Regions from separate parts of the Streptomyces sp. NPDC057565 genome, predicted to be linked through region 2. Evidence: riboswitches for the same ligand, from Rfam matches in the RefSeq annotation. Region 2 holds a riboswitch; the other holds the start of a gene.
The links. A riboswitch is a leader RNA that binds a small molecule or an ion and turns the genes downstream of it on or off. The one in region 2 is predicted to bind cyclic di-AMP.

Region 1 (7,149 bases), on a different contig from region 2:
GATGTCCCCGTACGTCCCCTCGGACGTATTGAGGTTGTGGTTGTACGCGTCGGCGCCCGCGGAACGCAGCCGGTCGGCCTGCCCGGCGGAGAGCAGACCGAGGCAGGCGCACACCTCGACGCCCTCGTTCTGCTCCTTGATCGCCTCGATCGTCTGCGACACCCGGTCGACGTCCCGGTCCGTCGGACCGCGGCCGCTCGCCACCAGACAGACGCGCTTCGCGCCGCCCGCCACCCCGGCGGCGGCGGCCTTCGACGCCTCGTCCGGTTTCAGCCAGGTGTACTTGAGGATCTCGGCCTTCGAGCCGAGCCGCTGAGAGCAGTACGAGCAGTCCTCCGGGCAGAGCCCGGACTTGAGATTGACCAGATAGTTCAGCTTCACCCGCCGGCCGAACCACTGACGGCGCACCTTCCCGGCCGCGGCCACCACTTCGAGGAGGTCGTCGTCCGAGGTCGCCAGCACGGCGAGCGCTTCTTCGCGGGTCGGCAGCTCGCGCCGCAGCCCCTTGTCCACCAACGTGTTCAGGAGGTCCATGGTCACGATCCTGGCTTACGGCACCGCCCGCAGCCAAGGAGGAACCGGACAACAGAGCCCCCAGAGCCTGTGTGTATCGCCACACCATGACGGGCCGCGCCCCCGGTTAGGGTCTGTGAGCTGCCTACAAAAGGGACCGCCGCCATGTCCTTCGCCCCGTTCGACTGGATCGATGACGAGGCGCGCCGCCGTGCGGACGCCGGGCTCGTCCGTACTCTGCGCCCCCGGCCCGCCGAGCCGGAACTGCTGGACCTCGCGAGCAACGACTACCTGGGCCTCACCCGGCATCCCGAGGTGACCGCTGCCGCCGCCGAGGCCGCGCACCGGTGGGGTGCGGGCGCCACCGGCTCCCGGCTGGTCACCGGTTCCACCGCGCTGCACGCCGAGCTCGAACGCGAACTCGCCGAATTCTGCGGTTTCGAAGCGGCCCTCGTCCTCTCCTCCGGCTACGCGGCCAATCTCGCCGCCCTCACCGCCCTCACCGGCCGTGGCTCCCTGATCGTCTCCGACGCGGGCAATCACGCCTCCATCGTGGACGGCTGCCGCCTCTCCCGGGCGGACACCGTCGTCGTACCCCACGCCGATCCCGAAGCCGTCGCCAAGGAGCTGCGCGCGCACGGCGGCCGCGCCCTGGCCGTCACCGACTCGGTCTTCTCCGTCGACGGAGACGCCGCGCCGCTGCCGGAACTGGCCGACGTCTGCCGTACGGAGGGCGCCGCGCTGCTCGTCGACGACGCGCACGGTCTGGGCGTGCTCGGGGAGGGCGGGCGCGGCGCCCTCGCCGCCGCCGGTCTCGCGGGTGGTGACGGGATCGTCACCACCCTCACCCTCTCCAAGTCCCTGGGCAGTCAGGGCGGCGCGGTCCTCGGCCCGGCCCGGGTGATCGACCATCTGATCAACGCGGCCCGCACCTTCATCTTCGACACCGGGCTCGCACCGGCCGCGACGGGCGCGGCTCTCGCGAGCCTGCGCCTGCTGCGCCGCGAGCCGGCACGCGCGGGCAGGGCCCGTACGGTCGCCACCGCACTGTACGAACGGCTGACCGCGGAGGGGCTGACCGCCGTACGCCCCGACGCCGCAGTCGTCTCGGTCAGGGCGCCTTCGCCGGAAGCGGCGGTGCGCTGGGCGGCCGACTGCCGCGCGGCCGGGATCGCGGTGGGCTGCTTCCGCCCGCCGTCGGTCCCGGACGGCATCTCGCGGCTGCGGCTCACCGCACGGGCCGATCTGACGGAGGCGCAGATCGCGACCGCGGTGGCGACCGTCCTGCGAACCGCGCCACTGACCTGACGGAGCCGGCCGGTCAGCCGACCGGACCGTCGTTCAGGCCGGAGACGAACGAAGTCCAGGCCGCCGCGGAGAACCGCAGCGGGGGCCTGGACACGTCTTTGGAATCCCGCACGGCCAGCTGTTCCGCGCCGAACGGAGCTGCTTCCACGCAGTTGTTCATACCCGTGCTGCGGCTACTGCGCCGCCACCGTAACTCGTGCTGTGCGAGGCAATCGGACATCGGGCCCCCTCGGGCAGTCTGAGGTTCCTAACCGTCGCGGTCGATCGCGGCGATGAGGTCCAACGAGTGCTCCGGCGACAGCGCGTGTGCCTGCATCGTGCGGAAGGCCGAGCTGTACGCCTCAAGGTCTTCTTTCCGCTCCAGGTAGAGGCTACTCGTCAAATGGTCAAGGACGACCACATCCAGATCGGAAGTATTCGGAAATGAGAAGATAACGAACGGTCCAGTGATGCCGATATACCCGCCGACCGAGAACGGCAGCAACTGCACCTGTACATGGGGTAGTTGGGACAACCGTGCCAAATGGCGCAGCTGCTCCCGCATCACTCGGCGCCCGCCGACCTCGCGCCGCAGCACCGCCTCGTCGAGCACCGCGGTCAACCGCAAGGGCGGGTCTGTCCGCAGCACCCCCTGCCGCGTGAGCCGCACCTCCACCAGCGAGTCCAGCTGACCGGCGGGCAGCCCGTCCAGGGACGAACGGGTCACCGCCCGTGCGTAGTCGGCGGTTTGCAGCAGCCCGGGAACAACCGAGGTTTCCAATGTGCGGGCGGTCCGGGCCTGGGACTCCAGACTGATGAAGTCCCGGTACTGGGGTGGGATGAGGCCGCGGTAGGCGTGCCACCAGCCCGTGCCACCACCGCCCGCCGAGCCCGCAAGCATCTCCAGGAGCGCCCGCAACTGTGCGTCGTCCACGCCGTAGGCATCAAGCAACCGGCCCACATCGGCCGGTTTCACCCCACTCGCACCGGTCTCGATCCGGCTCACCTTCGACTGGTGCCAGCCGAGGATCCGTGCGGCGTCCCGACTGGTCAGTCCGGACGTGTGGCGCAGACTCCGCAGTTCCTCCCCGAGTTTGCGGCGACGTACTGCAGGGCCGTGCTGCATCGGAGGCCTCCCTCCCTCTCGTACAGAGGGGCCAGTGTGCCGCCACCCACGCCTGTCCGGGCCGGAGTTCACCGCTTCGAGCGACAGATATATGCATATCTCGTTGGATTGCCGTCACAGCGGGCAGCATCAGTGGCAATCTGGCGCGAAGCGCATCCCGGACCGGTCGTGGGTCGGTCCGGGCAGGAAAGGGACGGCTCGCCATGGCAGACCATCAAGAAGCACGTGTCACTCTGCCCAGCGAGCCGGTCTCGGTCCCCGCAGCCCGGAGATACGTTGCCCGGGTGCTCGCCGATTGGGGACTGCCCGATGACACCGAGACCGCCGACACCATTCGGCTCATCGTCTCGGAACTCGTGACCAACGCCGTCCAGCACACCTTCGGTCAGTCGCCCACCTTCACCGTGGACCTCCGGCTGGAGCGTGAGGAGCAGCTGCACGTCGGGGTGACGGACAGTCACCCCCGTCGGCCCCGGCGCCTGCCCGCCGCCGTGCAGCAGGACAACGGCCGCGGCATGGTGATCATCCGCTGTCTGGCCAAGGAGTGCGGCGGACGTCTCAGGGTCACGCCCACCAGCGAGGGAGGCAAGACCGTCTGGATCGCGCTCCCGTGGACCGCACCCGCCCAGACCTGACTGCCCGAGCGGGCGGCGCACGTCACTGCACCGACGTCGCCCGCCCGAAGCCGCCGCGCAGCAGTGCGCACAGCGTCGCCGCCGCTCCGCTCGCGCGCTCGCCGTGGTGCACCACTGAGATCGTCCGCCGGAACGCCGCGGGTTCCAGCCGCCGCACGGACAGTGGAGTCGGCGACATCGCGGCGACCATCTCCGGCACCACCGCCATCCCGATCCCCGCGCTGACCAGGGCGCACACCAGGGCATAGCCGGGCGACTCGCAGACCACCGCGGGCGTCGCCCCCACCTCGGCCAGGGCGTTCTCCACCCCGCGGCGGGGCGGATGGGCCGGTGCGCTGCTGATCAGCGGCCGGCCTGCCAGCTCCGTCACCGGCAGCCGTCCTGTGCCCTCGGACAGCACCTGGCCGACCGCAGTGATCAGCACCAGCTCCTCGACCAGCAGCGGCTCCACGCAGACCCCGGACGGCACCGGCGCCGCGGGCCCCGGCTCGTACGCATGGGTCAGCGCCAGATCGACCTCGCCCGAGGCGACGGCGGCGATCCCCCCGGGCGGTTCGTAGTCCGTGACGGACAGCTCCACATCCGGGTGGGCGCGCCGGAACGCACTCAGTACCGGCGGCAGCAGATGGATACCCGCCGTGGTGAACGTGCCGACCCGGAGGCGTCCGCCGGAGAGCCCGGCCAGTCGGCTCAGTTCGTGGCGCGCACGGTCCATCTCGTCGAGGACCCGCCGGGCGCGTACGACCAGCAGCTCGCCCGCGGCCGTCAGCCGGGCGCCACGGTGGTGGCGCACCAGCAGCGCGGCGCCCGCCTCCCGCTCCAGCTTGGCCAGCTGCTGGGAGAGTGCGGGCGCGGTGTAGCCGAGGCGGGCGGCGGCGCGTGTGATCGAACCGGCCTCGGCGACAGCCACCAGCGCCGCGAGCCGCGTCGGGTCGAACATTAAGCGTTCCTTTTGGCAGACCCAGAAGATTGCAAGTACATGCTGAAGGCTACGTCGGTCCATGGTGGACCCATGGACGGACAACTCATCGCCTTCATCGGGGTCGCCGCAGGGATGGTGGCGCTGCCGGGCGCGGACTTCACGGTGGTCGTACGGAACGCACTCGCCTCGCGTGCGGCCGGGGTGGCCACGGCGCTGGGGGTTGCCGGGGGACTGCTCATCCACACCGCGCTCGCCGTCGCCGGGCTCGCGGCGGTCCTGGTCACCGTGCCCGTCCTGTTCCGCACGGTGCAGCTGCTCGGCGGGGCGTACGTCCTCTATCTGGGAATCAGCGGCGTGCACGCGGCACGACGCCGCGCCAGGGATGCGGGCGTGGACACGGGAGTGGACGGAGGGCCGACGGCGACCAGCACGCGGCGCGCCCTGCGACAGGGCTTTCTGACCAACGCTCTGAACCCCAAGGCGCCCGTGCTCTTCCTGAGCCTGCTGCCGCAATTCGTCCCTGACGGGCAGCCGCCCCTCCCCAGGACCCTGCTGCTGGCCACCGTCGTCGTGCTGCTCGCGCTGATCTGGTTCCCGTCCGTGGCGCTCCTGGTGGACCGCCTGGGCCGGTGGCTGCGCCGGCCGCGTACCGCCCGCGCCATCGAGGGCGGCAGCGGCGCGGCGCTCACCGCGCTGGGGCTGGTCCTGGTGACCGGACCCCTGGTGCACTGAAGCACGTGGTGAATGGGGGAGCCGGAGGAGAATCGGAGGGATCAGCGAACTCGTCCGTACCAGACGCTCCTCGTCCAGATCTTCTCCAGCCGCACGACGGAACCGGTCTTCGGGGAGTGCCAGATCTTCCCCTTGCCGGCGTAGATGCCGACGTGGTAGACGCTGCGTCCCCAGTGGAAGAAGACCAGATCGCCACGTTTCCGCTTCGACGCCGAGATGTGGCGGGTCTTGTTGTACTGCTGCTGGGCCGTGCGTGGGAGCCTCTTGCCCACCTTCTTGAACGCATACAGCATCAGCCCGGAACAGTCGAAACCGTGGGGGCCGGTGGCCCCGTACCGGTACGGCGATCCTTTCTTCGACGCGGCGATCTTGAGCGCCGTGGTCGCATGCGTCGCGGCCTGGGCGTCGGTCACGGCGCCGGGGACGATCATGGAGCCGCCGACGGCGGCGAGCGTCAGAACCGTGGCCGTACCGGCCCGGGCGCTCAGAAACGGGACATGAACCTGCGCAGTCATGCGCAACCCTTCGTCAGCCGCCTGTGAAGGATGACCTGTCGGGTTCGGGCTGGCGAAGTTGCCCGGCCGCGCGATGCGGCTTCACCCCGAGGGTCGACCGGATGCCGGTCGACCCGTTGTGCTCGGGTCCTCCACTCCTGCCGATCCACTTCTGTCGACCAGTCATCCGGGCGGCGGCAGGACTCGGCGTCCGCCCGGACCGCCTCGCCGTGGTGGCGGGGGCTTGTCGTCCCACGGATCCTGACTCACCGACTGCCGGATTTCCGAACTAAAACAGCGATATGCGAAGTTCACTACCAATCGTCTATTTGGGTGAGCGAGGGGTGATGTGTGTACTCGTCAGGCTGTCTCGACCGGTCCCGTACCAGCGGCGGAACGGCATATTTCGCTCCCCGTCCACGTCGGCGGCGCAAGTCGAGTTGTCCCTCTCGCGGGGGATTCCTTGCGCCGGACGAGCGAGAAAAATTGATCAGCGTGCCGGGCGTGTCGCCCATGGAGAGATGATCAACTCATCGGGGCCGGGGGCACGGTGACCCGTCCGGCCCGCCGTTCCCCGTCCAACACGCGCAGTGCCCGTGCCAACGTGGCGGCGTGGATCTGTGCTTCACCCCGCTCGTGCATCAAGGTGAGCGCGTCCCGCAGGGCGCCCGACCGCGAGGCGAGTGCCTGGGCCGCGCGCAGCGCGCCGTAGGTGTCGCTGCCGCGGGCCGGGTTGATCCGGCCCAGCTGGTCGAGCACTTCCAGGTAGCAGTCGATGAACTCGGCCTCGGCGTGCGTCAGTGCGGGCAGCGGTGGGAGGTGGGGCGGCTGCATCGGCGGTTCACCTCACGCTGTTCGGCGGGAGCGACGCCTTGCGGTTCTCCAGGACGTGGTCCACCAGCCCGTACGCCTTGGCTCCGGCGGCGTCGAGGATCAGGTCGCGCTCGAAGTCGGCGGCGATCCGTTCGGCGCTGCGGCCGGTGTGGCGGGCCAGCACACGGGTGAGCAGCTCACGGACGCGGACCAGTTCCCGCGCCTCGATCTCCAGATCGGACGGTTGGCCCTGAACCGGCTCCGGGAGCTCGGGCTGCTGGACGACGACCCTGGCCCCGGGCAGGGCGTGCCGTCGGCCGGGAGCGCCCGCGGCGAGCAGGACCGCCGCGCTGGAACCGGCCTGGCCGAGGCAGAACGTCTCCACCTCGCAGGTGAGGTAGTCCATCGTGTCGTAGATGGCGGACATGGCACCGAACGAGCCGCCGGGGGAGTTGATGTAGAGCGAGATGGGTCGCTCGGGCGCGGCGTGCTCCAGATACATGAACTGCGCGATCAGGTCGTTGGCGGCGGTGTCGTCGACCGGGGTGCCGAGGAAGACGATGCGCTCGGCGAGCAGCTTGGAGTACGGGTCGAGGGTGCGGGTCCCGTCGGTCGTGCGCTCGGTGA
Region 2 (7,149 bases):
AGTGCGCACCGAGAGACCGAATTCCTTGTGAAGAAGTTCACGAACTTCCTCGCGGCGCATCTCCCGAAGGGGTCCCGCAGGGGCTCCCGACGGCTCAAAGGTGCAGGCGGGAGTGCGCATGAGCGCGTTCTCGGCGTCTCCTCCCGCACCCTCGCGAACAGCCTTTCGGGCACCCTTTCGAACGGTCTGCCGGCGGCCTCCCGGCTATGCGATGGACCAGGCGATCCCGTCGAGAATGTCGTGCTCGCTGACGACGATCTCGCGGGCCCCGGTCCGCTTCATCACGCCCAGCAGGACGAGCGCCCCGGCAGTGATCACGTCGACCCGCCCCGGGTGCATCGCGGGGATCGCGGCACGCTCGGCGTGGGTCGAGGTGACAAGTCGTCCGGTGATCTCCTGAACCTGCTCGAAGGAGATCCGGGAGTGGTGGATCGCCTCGGAGTCGTACTCCTCCAGTCCCAGCGCGATCGCGGCCACGGTGGTGACGGTGCCGGCGAGGCCGACGAGCGTGGCGGCTTCGGTGAGCGGGACGGTCTCCTCGGCCAGATCGAGGGCGGCGTCGATGTCCGCGCGGATCGCGGTGATCTGAACGAGCGTGGGAGGGTCGGTGACGACACCGTCGCGTACGAGATGGCGCTCGGTCATCCGTACGCAGCCGATGTCCACCGACCGCGCGGCCAGGACCCGGTCGTCGCCGACGACGAACTCGGTGGAACCGCCGCCGATGTCCACCACCAGATAGGGCTTCGGCAGGTGGTCGCTGCCCTCGAGCTCCTTGGTGGCGCCGTCGAAGGAGAACTCGGCCTCCTGGTCGCCGCTGATCACCTCGGGCTCGACGCCGAGGATGTCCAGAACGCCGCCGACGAACTCGTCCCTGTTCTCCGCGTCGCGGGAGGCGGAGGTCGCGACGAAGCGGGTCTTCTCCGCGCCGTACTCCTTGATGACGGCCGCGTACTGGCGGCAGGCGGCAAAGGTCCGCTCCAGCGCCTCGGGGGCGAGCCGGCCGGTGCGGTCCACGCCCTGGCCGAGCCGGACGATCTCCATCCGCCGGTCGAGCTCGGTGAGCTCACCGGTGGCGGGGTCGGCGTCGGCGACGAGCAGACGGATCGAGTTGGTACCGCAGTCGATGGCGGCCACGCGCGTCATGAGTACTCCTGTGTCTTCAAGCTCTCCGGCGCCGGTCCAAGCCCCTCCGACGCCGATTCGATCCCCTCCGGCGGTCGAGGGGCGTGGATCCCGGGGGCGGAGCCCCCGGGCGCGGTCAGCCCTCGTCCGGGGGCCCGCACGGCGTGACGCACGGCCCCTTGCGCCACCACTCCGGCAGCATCGCGATCGCCTCGTCGCCCAGCGGGTTCACGCCCGGCCCCGCCGCCAGCGAGTGCCCCACCAGCACGTGCAGGCACTTCACCCGGTCCGGCATGCCACCCGCGCTGGGAAAGCCCTCCAGCACCTCGATGGCGTCGCGCCGGGCGATGTAGTCCTCATGCGCGGCACGGTACGCGGCCGCCAGCTCCGGGTCCGTGGCCAGACGCTCCGTCATCTCCTTCATGACGCCGTTCGCCTCCAGCGTGCCGATGGCGGAAGCCGCGCGCGGGCACGTCAGGTAGTACGTCGTCGGGAACGGCGTACCGTCCTCCAGCCGCGGGGACGTCTCGACCACGTCCGGGTTGCCGCACGGGCAGCGGTGCGCGATCGCGCGCAGCCCGCGCGGCGGGCGGCCGAGCTGCTGCTGGAACGCGGCGATGTCCGCCTCGGTGGGCGTGGTGGACTCGGTCTGGGGAGGGGGCGTTTCCATGCCTGCCTTGGATCTACTCGGATGTGTGAACCACGACTCCGCACAGTGCTGCGGGGACGAGGTGAACTAAGGGAAATGAGAAGTCAGTTGCGGTCGGCGCTGTCCACGCCGTCCCACAGGTTGGAGTGCCACGGCCGGTCGGTCTCCTTCGCCCCTCCGCTGCGCTCCTTCGCCGCGTCGGGGTCGATCACCGTGTAGCTGGTCTCCCCGGGACTCACGTAGTGCAGGTGTTCCCGGGCCAGCCGCCGGATGTACGCGTCGTCCTGGAGGCGCGCCTTCTCGTCGCGCAGCTCCTCGGTGCGTTTCTCGGCCTCCTGCGCCAGCCGCTCCTGGTCGGCGATCTCGTCGCGCTGCGACACGTACTGCCGCATCGGGTACGCGAGCGCCACCACCAGGGAGCAGACGACCAGGGCGAGGAACGCGGCCCGACCGGTGAGCCGGGAACGGCGGGCCTGGCGGCGGTTCTGGGACCGGTAGACGCGGGCGGCGGTCTGCTCACCGAGCAGTCGCAGCCGGGTCGCGGTGGAGAACCGTTCCCGGTCCTTCGCGGCCATGTCTCCGCCTCCCCACTACGCACGTCCGTCCCCGCACACGGTACGGGACCGAGTGCGAGGACGGACGGAGGCCGGGGCCTTTGCCCGATGCCGGGCCTGCGATCAGCCCTTGAAGCGCGGGAACGCGGAGCGGCCCGCGTACACCGCCGCGTCGTCGAGGATCTCCTCGATGCGCAGCAGCTGGTTGTACTTGGCGACGCGGTCCGAGCGGGCCGGGGCGCCGGTCTTGATCTGGCCGCAGTTCACCGCGACGGCGAGGTCGGCGATGGTGACGTCCTCGGTCTCGCCGGAGCGGTGGGACATCATGCACTTGAAGCCGTTGCGCTGGGCGAGCTCGACGGCGTCCAGGGTCTCGGTCAGCGAACCGATCTGGTTGACCTTGACGAGCAGGGCGTTGGCGGAGCCCTCCTCGATGCCGCGGGCCAGGCGCTCCGGGTTGGTGACGAACAGGTCGTCACCGACGATCTGCACCTTGGCGCCGAGCTTCTGGGTGATGACGTTCCAGCCGGCCCAGTCGTCCTCGTACAGCGGGTCCTCGATGGACACCAGCGGGTACGCGGAGACGAGCTCCTCGTAGTACTCGGTCATCTCGGCGGCCGAGCGGGACTTGCCCTCGAACTCGTACTTGCCGTCCTTGTAGAACTCCGAGGCGGCGACGTCGAGCGCGAGCGCGATGTCCTTGCCCGGGGCGTAACCGGCTTCCTTGATGGCCTCGAGGATGAGGTCCAGGGCTGCGCGGTTCGACTCCAGGTTCGGCGCGAAGCCGCCCTCGTCGCCGAGACCGGTCGACAGACCCTTGGTCTTCAGGACCTTCTTCAGCGTGTGGTAGACCTCGGCGCCCCAGCGCAGGGCCTCGGAGAAGGACTCCGCGCCGATCGGCGCGATCATGAACTCCTGGATGTCCACGTTGGAGTCGGCGTGCGACCCACCGTTGAGGATGTTCATCATCGGGACGGGCAGCAGGTGCGCGTTCGGGCCACCGAGGTAGCGGAACAGCGGCAGGTCCGAGGCCTCGGACGCGGCGTGTGCGACGGCCAGCGAGACGCCGAGGATGGCGTTGGCGCCGAGCGAGCCCTTGTTCTCGGTGGCGTCCAGGTCGAACATGGCCTGGTCGATCAGCCGCTGCTCGGTCGCGTCGTAGCCGACGAGCTCCGGGCCGATCTGCTCGATCACGGCGAGGACGGCCTTCTCGACGCCCTTGCCCTGGTAGCGGTTGGGGTCACCGTCGCGAAGCTCAATGGCCTCGAACGCACCGGTGGAGGCGCCGGACGGAACAGCAGCACGGCCCGTGCTGCCGTCGTCGAGGCCGACCTCGACCTCGACCGTGGGGTTTCCGCGGGAGTCGAGGATTTCCCGGGCTACGACGACGTCGATGGACGGCACGAGGCATCTCCTTCTGGGATATGACGCTGGTTGTGCAGGGTCGCTTTGGCCTTGCGACAAGAGCCTAACCGGCTGGGCCACCTGGGTTCGCCGACCGCCCGCCTCCTGGGACGAAAAAGGACCCAAGGGAACTCATAGCAGGGCAAAGATCCAGATTTCTACTGGACGGTAAGGACAACAGTTGAACGCTGAGGCAGAAACCCCGACCCGGCGCGTACGGGGGAATCCGCGCCGGGTCGGGGTGCTCGGGGAGGAGAGAGCCCGTATCTACGGGGAGCCCGTAGATACGGAGGCCCGTCCTACTTCGTCAGATGGAGCTGCTGACCCGGGTAGATCAGGTCGGCGTCCTCGACGATGTCCTTGTTCAGCTTGAAGAGCTGCTGCCAGCCGCCCTTCACCTCGTGCTGCGCGGCGATCTTGCTGAGAGAGTCGCCGGACTTCACCTTGTACTCGCCGTCGCCCTTGGCGACCTTCGCGCCGGTCGGCGTGGTGACGGTCTTCTTGGTCGCGGCCTTGGGGGCGGTACCGCGGTTCGCGCGGGAGGCGGCGGGGGCCTCGGTGCGCTCGACCCGCTTCGGCGCGGCCTGCTTCGACTCCTGCGCCGGGGCGCTCTGCTTCGCGGTGGAGCCGGTGTCGACGCCCGGGTCGACACCGTCGTTCTTCAGGCCGCCGGCGCCGGCGCAGCCCCAGGCACCCGGGCCCTGCATGGCAAGAAGCTTCTCGGCGGTGGCGATCTGCTGAGCCTTGGTGGCCAGGTCGGCGCGCGGGGCGTACTGGGTACCACCGGCGGCGGCCCAGCTGGACTGCGAGAACTGCAGGCCGCCGTAGTAGCCGTTGCCGGTGTTGATGGACCAGTTGCCACCGGACTCGCACTGGGCGACGGCGTCCCACGTGGCGACGGAGGCTGCGGAGGCACCGGTCGCACCCATCAGGGGAGCGGCGATGGCGGCACCGGTGACGCCGGCGAGCGTGGCGACACGGACGGCCTTGGACGGGCGACGGTGCTTGCCCTTGCTGTTCAGCAGCATGGAACTTCTCCTCACCGACGCCTACGAGGTGAGCTGTCGGGTTCGGGCCAAGTGAGTTGCCCGGTCGCATGTCCTAGCACGCGACTTCACCCCGAGCCGGTCCTGACGGTCTTTCGGCCATCGGGCCCGGCGGCTTACCTGGGTCCCCCGCTCCTGCCTACGGCGCTTTACGCGTCTGTTCCCTTCGACCGACGGCAGGATTCGGCGTGACGGTCGACGGGGCCCGCGGTGCGAGCGGTTCCGACCGTAAACGTACGCAACCTCGACATTCAAAGATGGGCATAACGGACAATCAGTCCTTACATGCATCCGATCGCACAGTGTTTTCGCAGGTGAGGAGCGGTGCGGACAGACCCGGCAGACGCGACACGCCAGTTGACACAAAGAGACCCATGTCTCACTTACGTATAAGCGGACATAGGCCCCTGAACTACCCCGATTTTTGGGGTGCTTTTAGCCGTTTATCAGACTGCCCTCACTTCGACTTCACGCCGAGATCGAGACCCTGGCCAGGCAGGATGAGGTCCGGGTCACTGCCGACCGCACCCTTGTTCGCCTCATAGAGAGCGGGCCATCCACCGGGAACCTTCTGTGCGTCAGCAATCGCCGAGAGGCTGTCGCCCGGCCGGACGGTGTAATCGCCGCCTGTCGCCGCCGCGCGCGTGTCGCGCCCCTCACTGTTACCGCGGGAAACATGCCGACCCGAGTCCCGGTCGCCGCCCCTGTCCGCGCCCTGGCTCACCTCGGAGGCCGGCGCACCGCGGTGCTTACCACCCGTCTCATTGCCGGACGAGCCAGACTTTCGGTGCGAGTCGGGTGAATCAGACTTCTTGGACGACGGCGTGGCTGACGGCTTGTGAGACGCCTTGCCCGAAGGCGTGGCGGACGCCTCGGCGGACGGCGCCCCGGACTCATCCTCGTTCTCCGCCGGTTCGGCCGACGGCACGACTCCCGGGTCGACCCCCGGCAACGACCCGTCCTCCGTGAGCCCGGAGATCGCCGCACAGCTGGGCCACGCCTTCGGCCCCTGATCGTCCAGGACCTTCTCGGCGACCGCTATCTGCTGCGCGCGACTGGCGAGGTCGGCGCGCGGGGCGTACGCCTTACCGCCGTACGCCTTCCAGTCGTCCTGCGAGAACTGAAGACCGCCATAGAAGCCGTTGCCGAGGTCGGCGCTCCACATGCCGCCGCTCTCGCACTCTGCGACCTGGTCCCAGGTCGTGGCGTCGGCGGCGTGCGCACCGGCCGCGCCGAGCAGGGGGATGGCGATGGCCGAACCGGTCACGCCTGCGGCGACGACGATCGCGGGTGCCTGGCGAGGGCGACGGTGCCTGCCGTTCGCGGAGCCCATGGGATTGCCTTCCGTGTGACTGACAAGTGACTGGTGAGTCGAACGGTGAACGTAGCGGCACTCGAACGCTTGTCACAAGTCGATGCAGCGCAGATCACGTGAAAGTCACAGGGTTGACAGAGTGTCACTTTCACCGCACCGCAGGCCGGGACCGAACTCCACCGGGAGCGTGCGCAGTCCACGCATGATGAGCCCGCCACGCCACCGCAAATCGGTAGGTTTCACCGCAAGCCGCAGGTCCGGGAGGCGCCTCAGCAGCGTGGCCAGGGCAGCCTGCCCCTCCAGTCGGGCAAGCGGTGCTCCCAGGCAGTAATGGATGCCGTGCCCGTATCCGAGGTGCTGATTGTCACGCCGCGCGAGGTCCAGCGTGTCCGGGTCCGTAAACCGTTCCGGGTCCCGGTCGGCGGCGGCGAGCACCACCAGTACGGGGTCGCCCGCCGCGATCCGCTGCCCGCCGAGGGTCAGCGGCTCGGTGGCGAACCGCCAGGTCGCCAGCTCCACCGGACCGTCGTACCGCAGCAGTTCCTCGATGCCGGTCTCCAGCAGCCCACTCTCCCCCGCGTCGAGCGAGCGCTGCAGCCGCTCCCGCTGCTCCGGATTGCGCAGCAGGGCGTACACCCCGTTGCCGATGAGATTGACCGTCGTCTCGAATCCCGCGAAGAGGAGGATGAAAGCCATGGCGGCGGCCTCGTTCTCGGTGAGGTGTTCGCCGTGGTCGCTCGCCCGGATCAGCCCCGAGATCAGGTCCTCCCCCGGGTTCTCCCGCTTCCGGTGGATGAGCTCCGCGAGATAGCCGCGCATCTTCTTCACCGACCGGGCCACCCCGCCGCGCGGACCACCGCCGTGGCGGATCATCATCCCCGCCCAGTCCCGGAAGTCGTCCTGGTCCTCGCGCGGGACGCCAAGCAGGTCACAGATCGCGTAGATGGGGAGCGGGAACGCGAAGTCGTGGATGAGGTCCGCGGATCCCTCCTCGATGAAGTTGTCGATGAGGTGGTCCGTCAGCTCCTGCACGCGCGGGGCGAACTCGGCGACCCG

Region 1: linked by a shared signal. The riboswitch ahead of ACFU8W_RS28165 (C40 family peptidase) and the one ahead of ACFU8W_RS19975 (transglycosylase family protein) in region 2 are both predicted to bind cyclic di-AMP.

The regions. Positions count from the first base shown of each region.
Region 1 covers NZ_JBHVFU010000019.1:32,153-39,301, forward strand. The annotation lists gene bioB (biotin synthase BioB) at 1-534, opposite strand, end outside; gene ACFU8W_RS28135 (8-amino-7-oxononanoate synthase) at 679-1,821, shown strand; gene ACFU8W_RS28140 (DUF397 domain-containing protein) at 1,835-2,041, opposite strand; gene ACFU8W_RS28145 (helix-turn-helix transcriptional regulator) at 2,069-2,926, opposite strand; gene ACFU8W_RS28150 (ATP-binding protein) at 3,130-3,561, shown strand; gene ACFU8W_RS28155 (LysR family transcriptional regulator) at 3,584-4,501, opposite strand; gene ACFU8W_RS28160 (LysE family translocator) at 4,574-5,215, shown strand; gene ACFU8W_RS28165 (C40 family peptidase) at 5,257-5,730, opposite strand; cyclic di-AMP (ydaO/yuaA leader) riboswitch at 5,734-5,919, opposite strand; gene ACFU8W_RS28170 (hypothetical protein) at 6,235-6,543, opposite strand; gene ACFU8W_RS28175 (ATP-dependent Clp protease proteolytic subunit) at 6,551-7,149, opposite strand, start outside.
Region 2 covers NZ_JBHVFU010000009.1:174,358-181,506, reverse strand. The annotation lists gene ACFU8W_RS19995 (Ppx/GppA phosphatase family protein) at 205-1,146, opposite strand; gene ACFU8W_RS19990 (DUF501 domain-containing protein) at 1,262-1,795, opposite strand; gene ACFU8W_RS19985 (septum formation initiator family protein) at 1,879-2,349, opposite strand; gene eno (phosphopyruvate hydratase) at 2,452-3,732, opposite strand; gene ACFU8W_RS19975 (transglycosylase family protein) at 4,032-4,760, opposite strand; cyclic di-AMP (ydaO/yuaA leader) riboswitch at 4,764-4,935, opposite strand; gene ACFU8W_RS19970 (transglycosylase family protein) at 5,236-6,111, opposite strand; gene ACFU8W_RS19965 (cytochrome P450) at 6,217-7,149, opposite strand, start outside.